3 regions of the Enterococcus sp. AMC1157 genome follow, and region 3 is predicted to be linked to each of the others. Evidence: predicted binding sites of a transcription regulator. Region 3 holds the regulator's gene; each other region holds the start of a gene.
What was found. Region 3 encodes LexA, which represses DNA repair genes until DNA is damaged. Its sites were predicted from a motif close to CNAACANNTGTTNG; they were not measured.
Positions count from the first base shown of each region.

Region 1: a site for LexA is predicted at 2,463-2,476, ahead of AC4BBX_RS06725 (replication-associated recombination protein A). Genes of this name have one in related genera too.
Region 2: a site for LexA is predicted at 1,811-1,824, ahead of AC4BBX_RS12745 (Y-family DNA polymerase). Genes of this name have one in related genera too.

Region 1 covers NZ_CM177099.1:1,385,037-1,389,609, forward strand. Annotated here, with positions in the region: gene AC4BBX_RS06705 (16S rRNA (uracil(1498)-N(3))-methyltransferase) at 1-155, opposite strand, end outside; gene prmA (50S ribosomal protein L11 methyltransferase) at 156-1,103, opposite strand; gene AC4BBX_RS06715 (DUF3013 family protein) at 1,127-1,603, opposite strand; gene AC4BBX_RS06720 (DNA-3-methyladenine glycosylase) at 1,716-2,336, opposite strand; gene AC4BBX_RS06725 (replication-associated recombination protein A) at 2,524-3,801, shown strand; RNA gene ssrS (6S RNA) at 4,133-4,328, shown strand; gene AC4BBX_RS06735 (hypothetical protein) at 4,456-4,573, shown strand, end outside.
Region 2 covers NZ_CM177099.1:2,610,008-2,614,580, forward strand. Annotated here, with positions in the region: gene AC4BBX_RS12730 (IS256-like element IS256 family transposase) at 1-210, opposite strand, end outside; gene AC4BBX_RS12735 (M56 family metallopeptidase) at 273-1,397, shown strand; gene AC4BBX_RS12740 (hypothetical protein) at 1,394-1,603, shown strand; gene AC4BBX_RS12745 (Y-family DNA polymerase) at 1,869-3,293, shown strand; gene AC4BBX_RS12750 (hypothetical protein) at 3,290-3,658, shown strand; gene AC4BBX_RS12755 (DUF5960 family protein) at 3,648-3,947, shown strand; gene arsC (arsenate reductase (thioredoxin)) at 4,196-4,573, opposite strand, start outside.
Region 3 covers NZ_CM177099.1:303,072-307,644, forward strand. Annotated here, with positions in the region: rRNA gene AC4BBX_RS01495 (23S ribosomal RNA) at 1-1,247, shown strand, start outside; rRNA gene rrf (5S ribosomal RNA) at 1,338-1,453, shown strand; gene lexA (transcriptional repressor LexA) at 1,567-2,184, opposite strand; gene AC4BBX_RS01510 (DUF896 family protein) at 2,358-2,600, shown strand; gene tkt (transketolase) at 2,696-4,573, shown strand, end outside.

The DNA.
Region 1 (4,573 bases), 1.1 Mb from region 3:
ATTTCTGCAATAATTGATACTTGATTGTCAAATGCCAAAAACACTTGGTCTCCTGTAGACATCCGCATTACACGAATCATATGATGATAAGCTTCTCCATGAACATCATAGCTTTCTTGTTTTTGGTAAGGTTCTTTTAAAAAATATCGTTGCATTTATTCTTCCTCAGGTTTCTTTAATAAAATCGCATACCAATCTTTTTGTTGGAAAATTTGATCCACAACAAATCCTTGGGCTTCCATTCCATCAATTACCATCTGTTTCTTTTCCTCAATGATCCCTGAAACAATCAAAGTCCCAGTTGTTTTCAGCAAACGCCAAGCATCTTCAATCATCAAGACAATGATATCTGCCAAAATATTGGCCACAATAATGTCCGCCTCAATTTCGACTCCTTTTAGTAGGTCATTGGCGCTAACGTGAACATCTTTTGCTACCTCATTTAAATCCATGTTTTCTTGGGCCGCTTGAACTGCCACATCATCTAAGTCAAAAGCATAGACATCATTTGCCCCAAAATATTTACTGGCAATACTTAATACTCCTGAACCTGTTCCAACATCTAAAATTGTTTCATTCCCACGAATGGCAACCTCCAAAGCTTGTAAGGTTAAACGTGTGGTGGGATGTGTTCCCGTACCAAAAGCCATTCCTGGATCTAAAGTAATAATTTTTTCATCGACATGTTGAGGCGTATATTCTTCCCAACTTGGAACAATCGTTAAATATCTTGAAATTCTCACTGGATGGTAGTATTTTTTCCAAGCAGTGGCCCAATTTTCTTCCGCAACTTCACTGACTGTGACTTCATTTTTTCCAATAGCTAAACCAAACTCAGGTAATTTAGCGACCCGTTCTTTGATAAAAGGTAAAATTTCTGGTAAAAAAATGGTTTCTGGAAAATAAGCTGCTACATAGGCTCCTTCATCCAAAGTTGTATAGGTCTCACGATCCAAGATTTCTCCATAAATATCACCTTGAAAGTTTTCGATATCTAAAGAATCTTCAATTGCTACACCACTAGCCCCAGCTTCCATCAAAATATTGGCTACCGCTTCGACAGCTTCACTAGCTGTTTCTATCTTTACTTCATTCCATTTCATTCGTCATTCTCCTCTAGTCCGTCCTAATAGCTAGGATAAGGTAAATAGCTTGTATCTGTATATTTATCAACATAGTCTTGGAATTTTTGTTCTGAGAAATGTAATTCAAAAACTTCCGCTTCTTCATCTGCTAAAAAGTCCAACAAATCACTTTGTCCTTGATCCAAGATTTCTTGTAAATAATCCACAAGTCCATCTAACACATTTTTAGGAATCCCTTTTTTTCCTTCAAAAGGGATTTTAACTAAATAATCTTCTTCGTCAAAAGAAGATTTTAGAGGATTAAACAGTAAAATTCCATCTTCAAACTCAATAATTTCTTCTTCTGAAGCTATACCCTCTACGTCATCTATAGTTGCACCATTATTATTTTCAGCAAATAAGCGAAAAATAATTTCGGCCGTATGATTGCGAGCATCCCAATCAATCGCCACATCATATTCAGTAATTTTTTTCGTTAATTGTTTATCTAAATAAGTTAACATCGTTTCTTTTGCCATTTGATTTCTCCTCTAAATAAAGTATTAGGTTATTTCGTTTCAATATTAGTCATTTTTATGACTATCATTCTACTAGTTTGGAGTTTCTAGTAAATGGGAATGATCTCTTTTCTTACAGCCAGCCATGGTTGGCATCTATGTCATTTTTGCGAATTTTAGTGACATAAGGATTCCCTTTTGCTACAAAACGTAAAGGCATTTCCGTCCATTCCCCTTTATTAGGGATTCCAATTCTAGGTAATTCTTCAATTTCTTTGGGTTCTCGTCTTTTTTCAGGTATGAGGTGCAAAGAGCTAGTAAAAATCGATTCTCCATAAAGTTCTGGGGAAATTCCTAAAGCAGCCACTAATTTTCCCGGACCATTGGATAAATCTTTGCCAATTTTCCCACGATTTTTTTCCATCACAGCCAAACCTTCTACTGGTTCAAAACCACGAATCATCACACCTTGAGGAATTCCCACTGGTTGAGTGACCATATTAAGAATTAAGTGTGTATGCATCGAATAAAGATAGATTGTCCCTGGTTTTTGATACATCGCTTTTACTCTGGGTGTTTTTCGCATACCAAAGCTATGGGCTGCTTGATCTTCTGGTCCTAAGTAAGCTTCACAATCAACGATATAACCTCCTAGTTTTCCTTGAGGTGTCTCATGTTCCAAATACATGCCCACTAAATAACGAGCAATTTCAACTGTCGAATGGGTGTTAAAAATCTCTTGTACTTCTTTCATCAAATCCTCTTTTTCCAATTAAAAATGTACGTGCAAAGTTTTAATATCATTGCACTTTGCTTCTCATCTATCATACACAATTCTGCGCTTCCTTGCTATCCTAAAAACTTTTTTAATCACAAAAAACGAATGTACGTTTGCTTTTATGCTATACTATAGAGAGAATTTAAAAGGAAGGATGTTGATTATGCAACAACCTCTTGCTTATCGTATGCGACCTCGTGATCTAGACGAAGTCGTTGGACAACAACATCTGGTAGGTGAAGGAAAAATCATCCGTCGAATGGTAGAAGCAAAAATGCTTTCTTCTATGATTTTATATGGTCCTCCAGGTACTGGGAAGACAAGTATAGCCAGTGCGATTGCTGGCTCCACTCGCTATGCCTTTCGGATGTTAAATGCCGCCACTGATACCAAAAAAGATTTACAAATTGTCGCCGAAGAAGCTCGGATGAGTGGAACCGTCATTTTATTATTAGATGAAGTGCATCGTTTGGACAAAACGAAGCAAGATTTTTTACTCCCTCATCTAGAGAGCGGCAAAATTATTATGATTGGTGCCACCACTGAAAATCCATATATCACAATCAATCCGGCGATTCGCAGTCGAACACAAATTTTTGAAGTTTTTCCGTTAGAAGAAGCAGATATTTTAAAAGCTGTAGATCAGGCTCTAGCTGATAACGAACGTGGTTTAGGGGAGTACCCAGTTGACTTAGCTGAAAATGCTCGTTTACATCTTTCTCGCTCAACCAATGGCGACTTACGCAGTGCTTTAAACGGACTTGAATTAGCTGTGAGATCTACTCCACCATCAGAAGATGCACAAATTCATTTGACTTTAGGAGTTATTGAAGAGTGTGTTCAAAGAAAAGCTCTGACTCATGATAAAGATGGCGATGCTCATTATGATGTTATTTCAGCTTTACAAAAATCAATTCGCGGAAGTGACGTCGACGCTGCTTTGCATTATCTCGGTCGTTTAATTGAAGCGGGTGATTTGGCAATTATTTGTCGTCGTTTAATGGTCATCGGGTACGAAGATATCGGTCTTGCTAATCCTAATGCCGCTTCAAGAACCGTTAGTGCTGTATTGGCAGCCGAACGTTTAGGTCTACCTGAAGCTCGGATACCTTTGTCACAAGTAGTCGTTGATTTATGCCTTTCACCAAAATCAAATAGTGCCCACACAGCTTTAGATGATGCGATTGCCGATATTCGTCAAGGTAAAGCTGGTGATGTGCCTAGTCACTTACGAGACAGCCATTATAAAGGAGCCAAAGAATTAAATCGTGGGATTGGCTATCAGTATCCGCATGATTTTGAAGATGCTTGGGTCAATCAACAATATCTACCTGATAAACTTAAAAGCAAAACCTACTATCAACCAAAAACAACTGGAAAATATGAGCAAGCATTAGGCATGCGTTACCAACAATTACAAAGTCGAAAAAAAAATAAGTAATCGACTTTTTATTAGAAATAACTAATAAAAACTGAACATTTAATTGTGAGAAATGACAGACTATTCAAGTTAACAATGGGAATTTTCCTACCTATTGATTTGCCGACTTTTGAGACTATTTTGTTAACGTAAAATTTGCCGTTAGAACAACGAAAACTGCGCTGTCACCAAAAGGAACCAACGGGAGACTATTGGCTCCAGTTGATTCCAAGGTCGACAAAAGCAGACTTCGTTGTGTAGTGTAGCGAATGGTAATGATACATCAGGAAACGCTTTCTTTTTAGAGGTTCTTCTATTGATACTTTTTTGTGGTTATGCTAATATAGAAGTGGGAAATCTGTGATGTACGAGTTATCCTTATTTAGTGTTGACCGAACATTTTTATTGATATCTTGGGATCTGTCCGGTGTTGTAGTTGGTAACATGCCTTATCATTTGGTAGTTCGAAAACTATAACCGTAGAACCCACCTGCTAGAATTTGCGGGATCAATACTCCGGGACGAAAAACGGCATCGACGGATCTTACCCATATTTTTTCAAGTAAACCTCTTACCTTTTGGTGAGAGGTTTTTTCATTCATTGCAGTTTCTAAGAAGTTCTTCTATACTTGACTTAAGGAATGATAGATTACTTACTTTTTTGGAGGAATTCCCATGATTACTTTCTTGCTATTATTTATGGCAGCTATCTTATTATTTTTAGGTGCCACACTCATTCAACAAAATTTGTTTTATTCAATGATTGAAAGAAATGACGTAAATAGTCGCTTTT
Region 2 (4,573 bases), 590 kb from region 3:
CGTAAAGCTGCGCTCATAATAGCCATTTCGTTGACTTTGTCGGTTTTCTGTTCGTTCATATTCTTTTGCTTGAATATATTCTGTTCGTTGATTTTCCATTAGTTGATTAAATACCGTTGTTAAAATATTTTTAGAAACGTCATCCTTTACAGAATATTCAATAATGCTTTGAATCTCTTCGCTTTTCAGTGTAAAATGTACTTGGGTCATGTAAAAGTCCTCCTGGGTATGTTTTTGTCGTTAAAAACATTGTACCGTAAAAGGACTGTTATATGGCCTTTTTACTTTTACACAATTATACGGACTTTATCCTTGCTGTCATTATGCTATTAACTATTCTTTTAACTTTTCAATTAAGAATTGAAAGAATTGGCAAATATATTAAATATAATCATGTACTTTTAATTTATCTTTTTATTTTTCTAAGATTGATGCTTCCTTTTGAATGGGATTGGACTAAAACAATTCCCTCATCAGTAGTTATGCCAGCTGTTCAAAACTTTTTATTAACGAATATTAACTTATTCAATGGTTTAAATGTAAGTATCATCTTAGCTTTTATCTGGATTATTGGTTTTGTCATTAAATTATTCTTTTTGCTGAAGGAAATGATTGTTTTAAGTAGATATAGCAAAAATTCCAATAATAAATTGCAAGATTTTAAGTCAAAATTTTCTTGGATTGATGAGAAATTAGTCACTGTCATTTATATTAATTTTGATATTAATTCACCAATGTTAGTTAATGCCTTTCAACCGGCGATATTGATACCAAATATCTCTTATTCAGAAGAGGAGTTAGAATTTATTCTTTTACATGAAGTACAACATATAAAAAATAAAGACCTGCTCATTAAAATACTGATAGAATTATTTATTTGTGTTTATTGGTGGTTTCTTCCAATCTATTTATTGAAAAATCAATTGAATTTACTAATAGAGTTAAGAGTTGACAGCCTTGTTACAAGTGAATTGCCTGATTGTAAAAAGTTGGATTATATTGAAAGTTTAGTAACTGTGAAAAAGAAAGGGAAAAGAAGAGGGGATCGTTTTAATTATAGTTTAAGTAGTTCTTTCATTGGAGATAAAAAATTACTACTTACTAAGAGGATGAACTTATTTTTTGATAGAGATTCCAATAATAAACTTAATCGCTTATCCTTTCTTCCAGTCATTTTCATGCTCCTATTGCTACCATTTGTTGTATTTGAGCCATATCAAATAGATTCAGAAACTCAAAAAACGACTATAGAGTTAACCGACGAGCAAAATTTTATTATTGAAAATGAAAATGGCGAATTTTTTTTATACGAAAATAATGAAGAAATGGGATTAATTAATAATCCATATGTAGAACCATTTGATGAATTAAAAATTTATAAGGAGGAGAACTTTTGATAATAAAATCATTTATTTTATCTAGTTTGCTTATGTCGTTTTCTACAACACCTATAGAAAAACAACCTGTTTTAGTAGAGGAAATTCGTATTGAAACGCAAGCTCAAATTATAGGCTGGCGTATAAAGGTAGAGAATGGAATAGTATATAAAAGACAATACAATTATTCTACACAACAATGGATAGGCGAGTGGGTTCGCGCATAAAAACTGTCTGTACTAAAAAAGTATGAATTATCACGTTTAAAAATCTACCAACGTATTCGAAATAAAGATAGAGAGGTGGATTATTCAGAGGCGGATATCAATCAACTGTTATCATTTTTATGCTCGCTTAATAGTTAAGTGAATTTAGTTCAGAGTACCTCTAAAATTCATAGGGGTACTCTTTTTCTGGTTTAATACTTGTAAAAGAGAACGTAAGTTCGTATAATGGTGATATAAAAACCAAATTTTGTTGGAGGTAGGGTCTATGGGAATTATTGATTATAGCAAAGAACCTAAGTCTGACATCGCGTTTTTTGATATAAAATCCTTTTATGCCAGTGTTGAGTGCGTAGAACGTGGTCTAAATCCTCTATCAACTTCTCTGTGTGTTATGAGTAGGGCAGACAATAGTGAAGGTCTAATTTTGGCGAGTTCTCCTACTTTCAAAAAAATATTTGGCCGCGATAATGTTGGTAGAAGTTATGATTTACCATTTGATATTAGAACTAGAAAATTTCGCAGTTTCATTGCAAAAAAAAATAATATTCCAATTACAAAAGAATACATTCAATTTATTGAAGGGTGGGCGAAACGAACGCTAATTGTGCCACCGAGAATGACCTTATATATCGAACGAAATATTGAGATTCAGCAGATTTTACAAAACTATGCACCACCGGAAGAAATTTTACCTTACTCTATCGACGAAGGATTTATCGATTTAACCAAATCCTTAAATTATTTTGTTAAAGATACCAACATTTCTAGAAGAGAAAAATTAGATTTATTATCAAGCAAAATCCAACATGACATATGGAAAAAAACAGGTGTATATTCGACAGTTGGCATGAGTAACTCCAATCCTCTTTTAGCAAAACTAGCATTAGACAATGAGGCCAAACATACAAAAACAATGCGTGCTAATTGGTCATATGAAGATGTAGAAACTAAAGTTTGGAATATCAATGAAATGACTGATTTTTGGGGAATCGGACAACGAACTAAACTTCGCTTAAATAAATTAGGTATTTATTCTATCAAAGAATTAGCTAATACTAATCCTGATATTCTCAAAAAAGAATTTGGTGTAATTGGTGTACAATTATTTTTCCATACTAACGGTGTCGATGAAAGTAAAGTAACACAACCTTATAAGCCTAAATCAAAAGGCATTGGTAATTCACAAGTTCTTCATAAGGACTATATTCATGAAAGAGATATTGAATTGGTTCTTTCTGAAATGGCTGAACAAGTGGCGATTCGTTTGCGGAGAAGTCATAAAAAAGCCACTGTCGTTTCTATCTATGTAGGATTTTCTAGAGATATGGAAAAAAAATCCATTAGTGTACAGAAAAAAGTTAATCCGACACAAAACACTCAAATTCTTATCAGACATGTATTAGATTTATTTAGGAAAAAATACACATATGGTGCTGTCCGAAATATAGCTGTTCGATATGATGGACTTGTAGACGAAGCTTATACTATCTATACGCTTTTTGACAATGTGGAGGAAATTGAACGAATGGAAGCATTAGAAAAGACTATAGATCAAATCAGAGATAAACATGGATTTCTGGCTATTCAAAAAGCTACAGTCTTATTCGAAAACTCCAGGAGTATTGCAAGAAGTAAACTCGTGGGTGGTCATGCAGCAGGAGGAGCTGGTGGATTGGATGGATTAAAATGAGTGTCGATCGTAGTTACTTACCGTTTAAATCCGCTAGGGAATATCAAGACAGAAAAATGGCTAAGTGGATGGGATTTTTTCTTTCTGAACATTCTGCAGCTCTAAATGAAACTGGTCAATTAATCGATTTTAAGAATGCTTTATCATTAGGCGAAAAAGTGTTGTTACTGAATCAAGCTTACACCAATAAATTGACAGTAAACTTTAATTATGTAGAAAACGAAAAAATAAAAATTATAACCGGTTCAATAAATCAAGTATCAACGGAAGAAATCAACATAAGAACAAAAGAAAACTATTATTTAGTTAAAATGGATGATTTAATCAACATTAGTTTAGCGGAGGAGATTGATAGTGAAAACTAAAAAATTTAGACAAAACGAAATTCAATTCGATTATTTTAGTGACAATTACCATCAATTTGAAGAAGATTTTTATGAATTTTCCGCTTTAAACACCCCTTTAACGTTTTTAAGTGATGATATTTTATTATCAATGGCCAGTGCACAAAAAAATTACTTTAAGCTGAATCGACAAAATGCAATTGATGCACAAGATCATTTTTTCATTTTTAAAGTAAGGACACCGAATGAGTCCAATCAGATTCGAGTTTATGAATATCAAGGACACACTCTGTATATTGATGATAAATAACAAAGAGGAAGCAATCAGATATGTTTGATGCTTCCTTTTTGTCTATTCAATGATTAAGGTAATTGTGCAACAATCTTCCAATTATCTGCTTTCTTTAACACTAGTTGATATTGAGAGACAATTTCACTTTTTGTTTCACTGTCCAAGTATCTTAAGTAACTGGGGGAGAACGTGGAATATTGTTCATATCATTCATTCCTTTCCACAAAAAAAGCAATCAAGATTTTTCTTGATTGCTTTTAATAGGCTTATTCTATTTCTAAATTCTGTATTTTTTCCTTGATTACATCTCTAACTTCTCTGAATTTATTCATAATTTCTTCTTCACTACCAGTTGCTTTTGCAGGGTCCTCTAAACCCCAATGGATATGAGTCGCTGATTCTGGAATCACAGGACAATTGTCTTTGGCATCTCCACAAAGGGTAATAATTAAATCTGCTTCATTAAAATATTTTTGGTCGATTAAATCCGACGTTTGAACCGTTATGTCAATGCCATCTTCTTGCATGATTTTAATAGCTCTAGGATTTAAACCATGTGTTTCAATACCAGCACTACGAACTTCAAATCCTTTGTCACTTAAATACTTTTTGCCATAGCCTTCTGCAATTTGGCTACGACATGA
Region 3 (4,573 bases):
GAGGAGAGTATCCTAAGGTGAGCGAGAGAACTCTCGTTAAGGAACTCGGCAAAATGACCCCGTAACTTCGGGAGAAGGGGTGCTGCTCTAAGAGCAGCCGCAGTGAATAGGCCCAAGCGACTGTTTATCAAAAACACAGGTCTCTGCAAAATCGAAAGATGAAGTATAGGGGCTGACGCCTGCCCGGTGCTGGAAGGTTAAGAGGAGTGCTTAGCGTAAGCGAAGGTACGAATTGAAGCCCCAGTAAACGGCGGCCGTAACTATAACGGTCCTAAGGTAGCGAAATTCCTTGTCGGGTAAGTTCCGACCCGCACGAAAGGCGTAACGATTTGGGCACTGTCTCAACGAGAGACTCGGTGAAATTTTAGTACCTGTGAAGATGCAGGTTACCCGCGACAGGACGGAAAGACCCCATGGAGCTTTACTGTAGTTTGATATTGAGTGTCTGTACCGCATGTACAGGATAGGTAGGAGCCGAAGAATTCGGGACGCAAGTCTCGAAGGAGGCAATGGTGGGATACTACCCTTGCGTTATGGCCACTCTAACCCGCACCACTAATCGTGGTGGGAGACAGTGTCAGATGGGCAGTTTGACTGGGGCGGTCGCCTCCTAAAAGGTAACGGAGGCGCCCAAAGGTTCCCTCAGAATGGTTGGAAATCATTCGAAGAGTGTAAAGGCAGAAGGGAGCTTGACTGCGAGAGCTACAACTCGAGCAGGGACGAAAGTCGGGCTTAGTGATCCGGTGGTTCCGCATGGAAGGGCCATCGCTCAACGGATAAAAGCTACCCTGGGGATAACAGGCTTATCTCCCCCAAGAGTCCACATCGACGGGGAGGTTTGGCACCTCGATGTCGGCTCGTCGCATCCTGGGGCTGTAGTCGGTCCCAAGGGTTGGGCTGTTCGCCCATTAAAGCGGCACGCGAGCTGGGTTCAGAACGTCGTGAGACAGTTCGGTCCCTATCCGTCGCGGGCGTTGGAAATTTGAGAGGAGCTGTCCTTAGTACGAGAGGACCGGGATGGACTTACCGCTGGTGTACCAGTTGTCTCGCCAGAGGCATCGCTGGGTAGCTATGTAGGGAAGGGATAAACGCTGAAAGCATCTAAGTGTGAAGCCCACCTCAAGATGAGATTTCCCATTTCTTTAAGAAAGTAAGAACCCTGAAAGATGATCAGGTAGATAGGTCAGAAGTGGAAGTGCAGTGATGTACGGAGCGGACTGATACTAATCGTTCGAGGACTTAACCAAAGAAAAAAAGTAAAATTGCCGTTCGAAGAACGTTTTGATTATCGTTTTATCATCCAGTTTTGAGTGAGCAATCACTTAAAAATCAAATAGTGTGGTGGCGATAGCGAGAAGGATACACCTGTTCCCATGCCGAACACAGAAGTTAAGCTTCTTAGCGCCGATTGTAGTTGGGGGTTTCCCCCTGTGAGAGTAGGACGTCGCCACGCAAATATAAAAGACTTGATCTGAGGATTGAGTCTTTTTTTGTTTTTAAATAACCTTAAAATAACAAAAAAGCACATGGAATCTGATATTATTGATTCCGTGTGCTTTATGTTTTTTAAAAATGTCGATATAAACCTACGACCAGACCTAATATTTTAACGTTGGGTAAAATGATAGGTTCCATATAATCATTTTCTGGTTGTAAGCGTATATGAGTTGTTTCTTTATAAAACCTTTTACAAGTGGCTTCATCTTCATCAGTCATGGCAATAACAATGTCTCCATTACGTGCAATATCTTGTTTACGAATAATTACTTGATCCCCATCTAAAATACCAGCATTAATCATGCTCTCTCCTCGAATAGTCAACATAAATAATTGTCCACTATCATTCATTAAATTGGGTGGGATCGGAAAGAAATCTGAAGCTTCTTCGATCGCTAAGATAGGCTCTCCGGCAGTAACGATTCCTAGTAATGGAATATTTTGTTGTTGCGCACCGATAGCTTCCAATCCGCTAGCAGTTAATTCAATTGCTCGTGGTTTAGTAGGGTCTCTTTGGATAAGTCCCTTTTTTTCTAAACGGGATAAGTGACCATGAACCGTTGACGTTGAAGAAAGTTGAACAGCTTCTCCAATTTCTCTAACAGTGGGTGGGTAACCTTTGGCATTGACACGCTCATGAATAAATTTAAGTACTTCCAGCTGTCTATTTTCTGTACGTTTTGCCAAAATAAGCACCTGCTTTCTTATTTATAATAAATTTTTAAATGAAATAAAATTCTTTATTTGACTAAATTTAGTGTAACATAACTATAATTAAAATTCAAACAGATGTTCGCTTTTTTGTTTTGATTGTATTTTCTTACTCTTTTGTATAATATAGTAGAGAAAGGGGTAGAGCCATGTTATCAAAAGAAAAAATCGAACGAATTAATGAATTAGCGAAAAAGAAAAAAGCAGAAGGTTTAATGGAGCACGAACAAAAAGAGCAACATGAGTTAAGACAAGAATATCTTCAAGCCTTCAGAGGTGGAATGAAACATCATATCGAGGGAATGAAAATCGTTGATCTGGAAGGTAAAGATGTAACACCTGAAAAATTAAAGGAACTTCAAAAGAAAAAAGGCCTACACAATAGAAAATAGATCTGCTTGTTGGAAAACTATTGCTAAATGGTAGGGTATCTTTTATAATAGAACAGTAATATAGGTAAAAAAAACCTAAATAGGAGGCGTTAATATTGTTTGATAAAATTGACCAGCTAGGTGTTGATACGCTACGTACTTTGAGTATTGATGCTGTTCAAAAAGCAAATTCTGGACATCCAGGATTGCCAATGGGAGCTGCTCCAATGGCTTATGCATTATGGACAAAACATTTGAAAGTAAACCCAAAAACTTCTCGAAATTGGGTGGATCGAGATCGCTTTGTATTGTCAGCAGGACACGGATCAGCGTTACTATATAGCTTGTTGCATTGTGCAGGTTATGATGTTACGACAGACGATTTAAAAAATTTCCGTCAATGGGATAGCCGCACACCTGGACATCCAGAAGTTGGACATACTGATGGTGTAGAGGCAACTACTGGTCCACTTGGACAAGGAATTGCAATGGCTGTTGGTATGGCAATGTCAGAAGCACATTTAGCTGCAACTTATAACCGCGATAATTTTAATGTTGTAGATCACTACACTTATTCATTATGTGGTGATGGTGATTTAATGGAAGGTGTATCTCAAGAAGCTGCTTCTATGGCTGGACATATGAAATTGGATAAACTAATCGTTTTATATGATTCAAATGACATTTCTTTAGACGGACCAACTTCAAAAGCCTTTACTGAAAATGTTGGTAAACGTTTTGAAGCTTATGGTTGGCAACATATTTTAGTAGAAAAAGGTACAGATTTAACAGCAATTTCAAAAGCAATTGATGAAGCAAAAGCAGAAACAACAAAACCAACATTGATTGAGATAAAAACAGTCATCGGGTTTGGTGCTCCAAATCAAGGGACTTCTGCCGTACATGGTGCTCCTCTAGGTGCTGAAGGAATTAAAGCTGCCAAAAAAGCTTATGCCTGGGAAACACCAGAATTTGAAGTTCCAGAAGAAGTTGCTACTCGCTTTAAAGAGACAATGGTGGACAAAGGTGCTGAGTATGAAGCAGCTTGGAATGAATTATTTGCTGAATATGAAAAAGCTCATCCTGAATTAGCTGCACAGTTTAAACAAGCTTTTTCTGGTGAACTTCCAGAAAATTGGGATGCTGAATTACCAACTTATGAAGTTGGGTCAAGTCAAGCGAGTCGTGTTTCAAGTAAAGATATGATTCAAGCTTTATCAAAAGCTGTTCCAAGTCTATGGGGAGGATCTGCTGATTTATCTGCATCAAATAATACAATGGTAGCAGATGAGACAGATTTCCAACCTGGCCAATACCAAGGTCGTAACATTTGGTTTGGTGTTCGGGAATTTGCAATGGCAGCGGCTATGAATGGGATTCAATTACATGGAGGAACTCGCGTATATGGAGGAACATTCTTTGTATTTGTTGACTATTTACGTCCTGCAGTTCGTTTGGCAGCTATTCAAGGCGTACCGGTAACTTATGTGCTTACCCATGATTCAGTAGCTGTAGGGGAAGATGGACCTACTCATGAGCCTGTAGAACAATTATCTAGCTTGCGTGGAATTCCAAACCTACAAGTTATTCGTCCAGCAGATGGTAATGAAACAAGAGCAGCTTGGAAAATCGCAATGACAACCAATGATAAACCGACGATATTAGTCTTAAGTCGTCAAAATTTACCAGTGATTGAAGGTACAAAAGAAGCAGCTGATGAAAATGTAGCAAAAGGTGGCTATGTTATTTCTCCTCAAAAAGGTGAAAAACCAGAAGGGATTCTAATTGCAACTGGTTCAGAAGTAAATCTTGCTGTGGAATCACAAAAAGCTTTAGCTGAAGAAGGCATAGATGTTTCGGTTGTATCTCTACCAAGTTTTGATTTATTCGAAGCACAATCAGACGAGTATAAAAATAGTGTATTACCTAAAGGCGTGAAAAAACGTGTAGCTATTGAAGTGGGTGCATCATTTGGCTGGGCTAAATACGTAAAA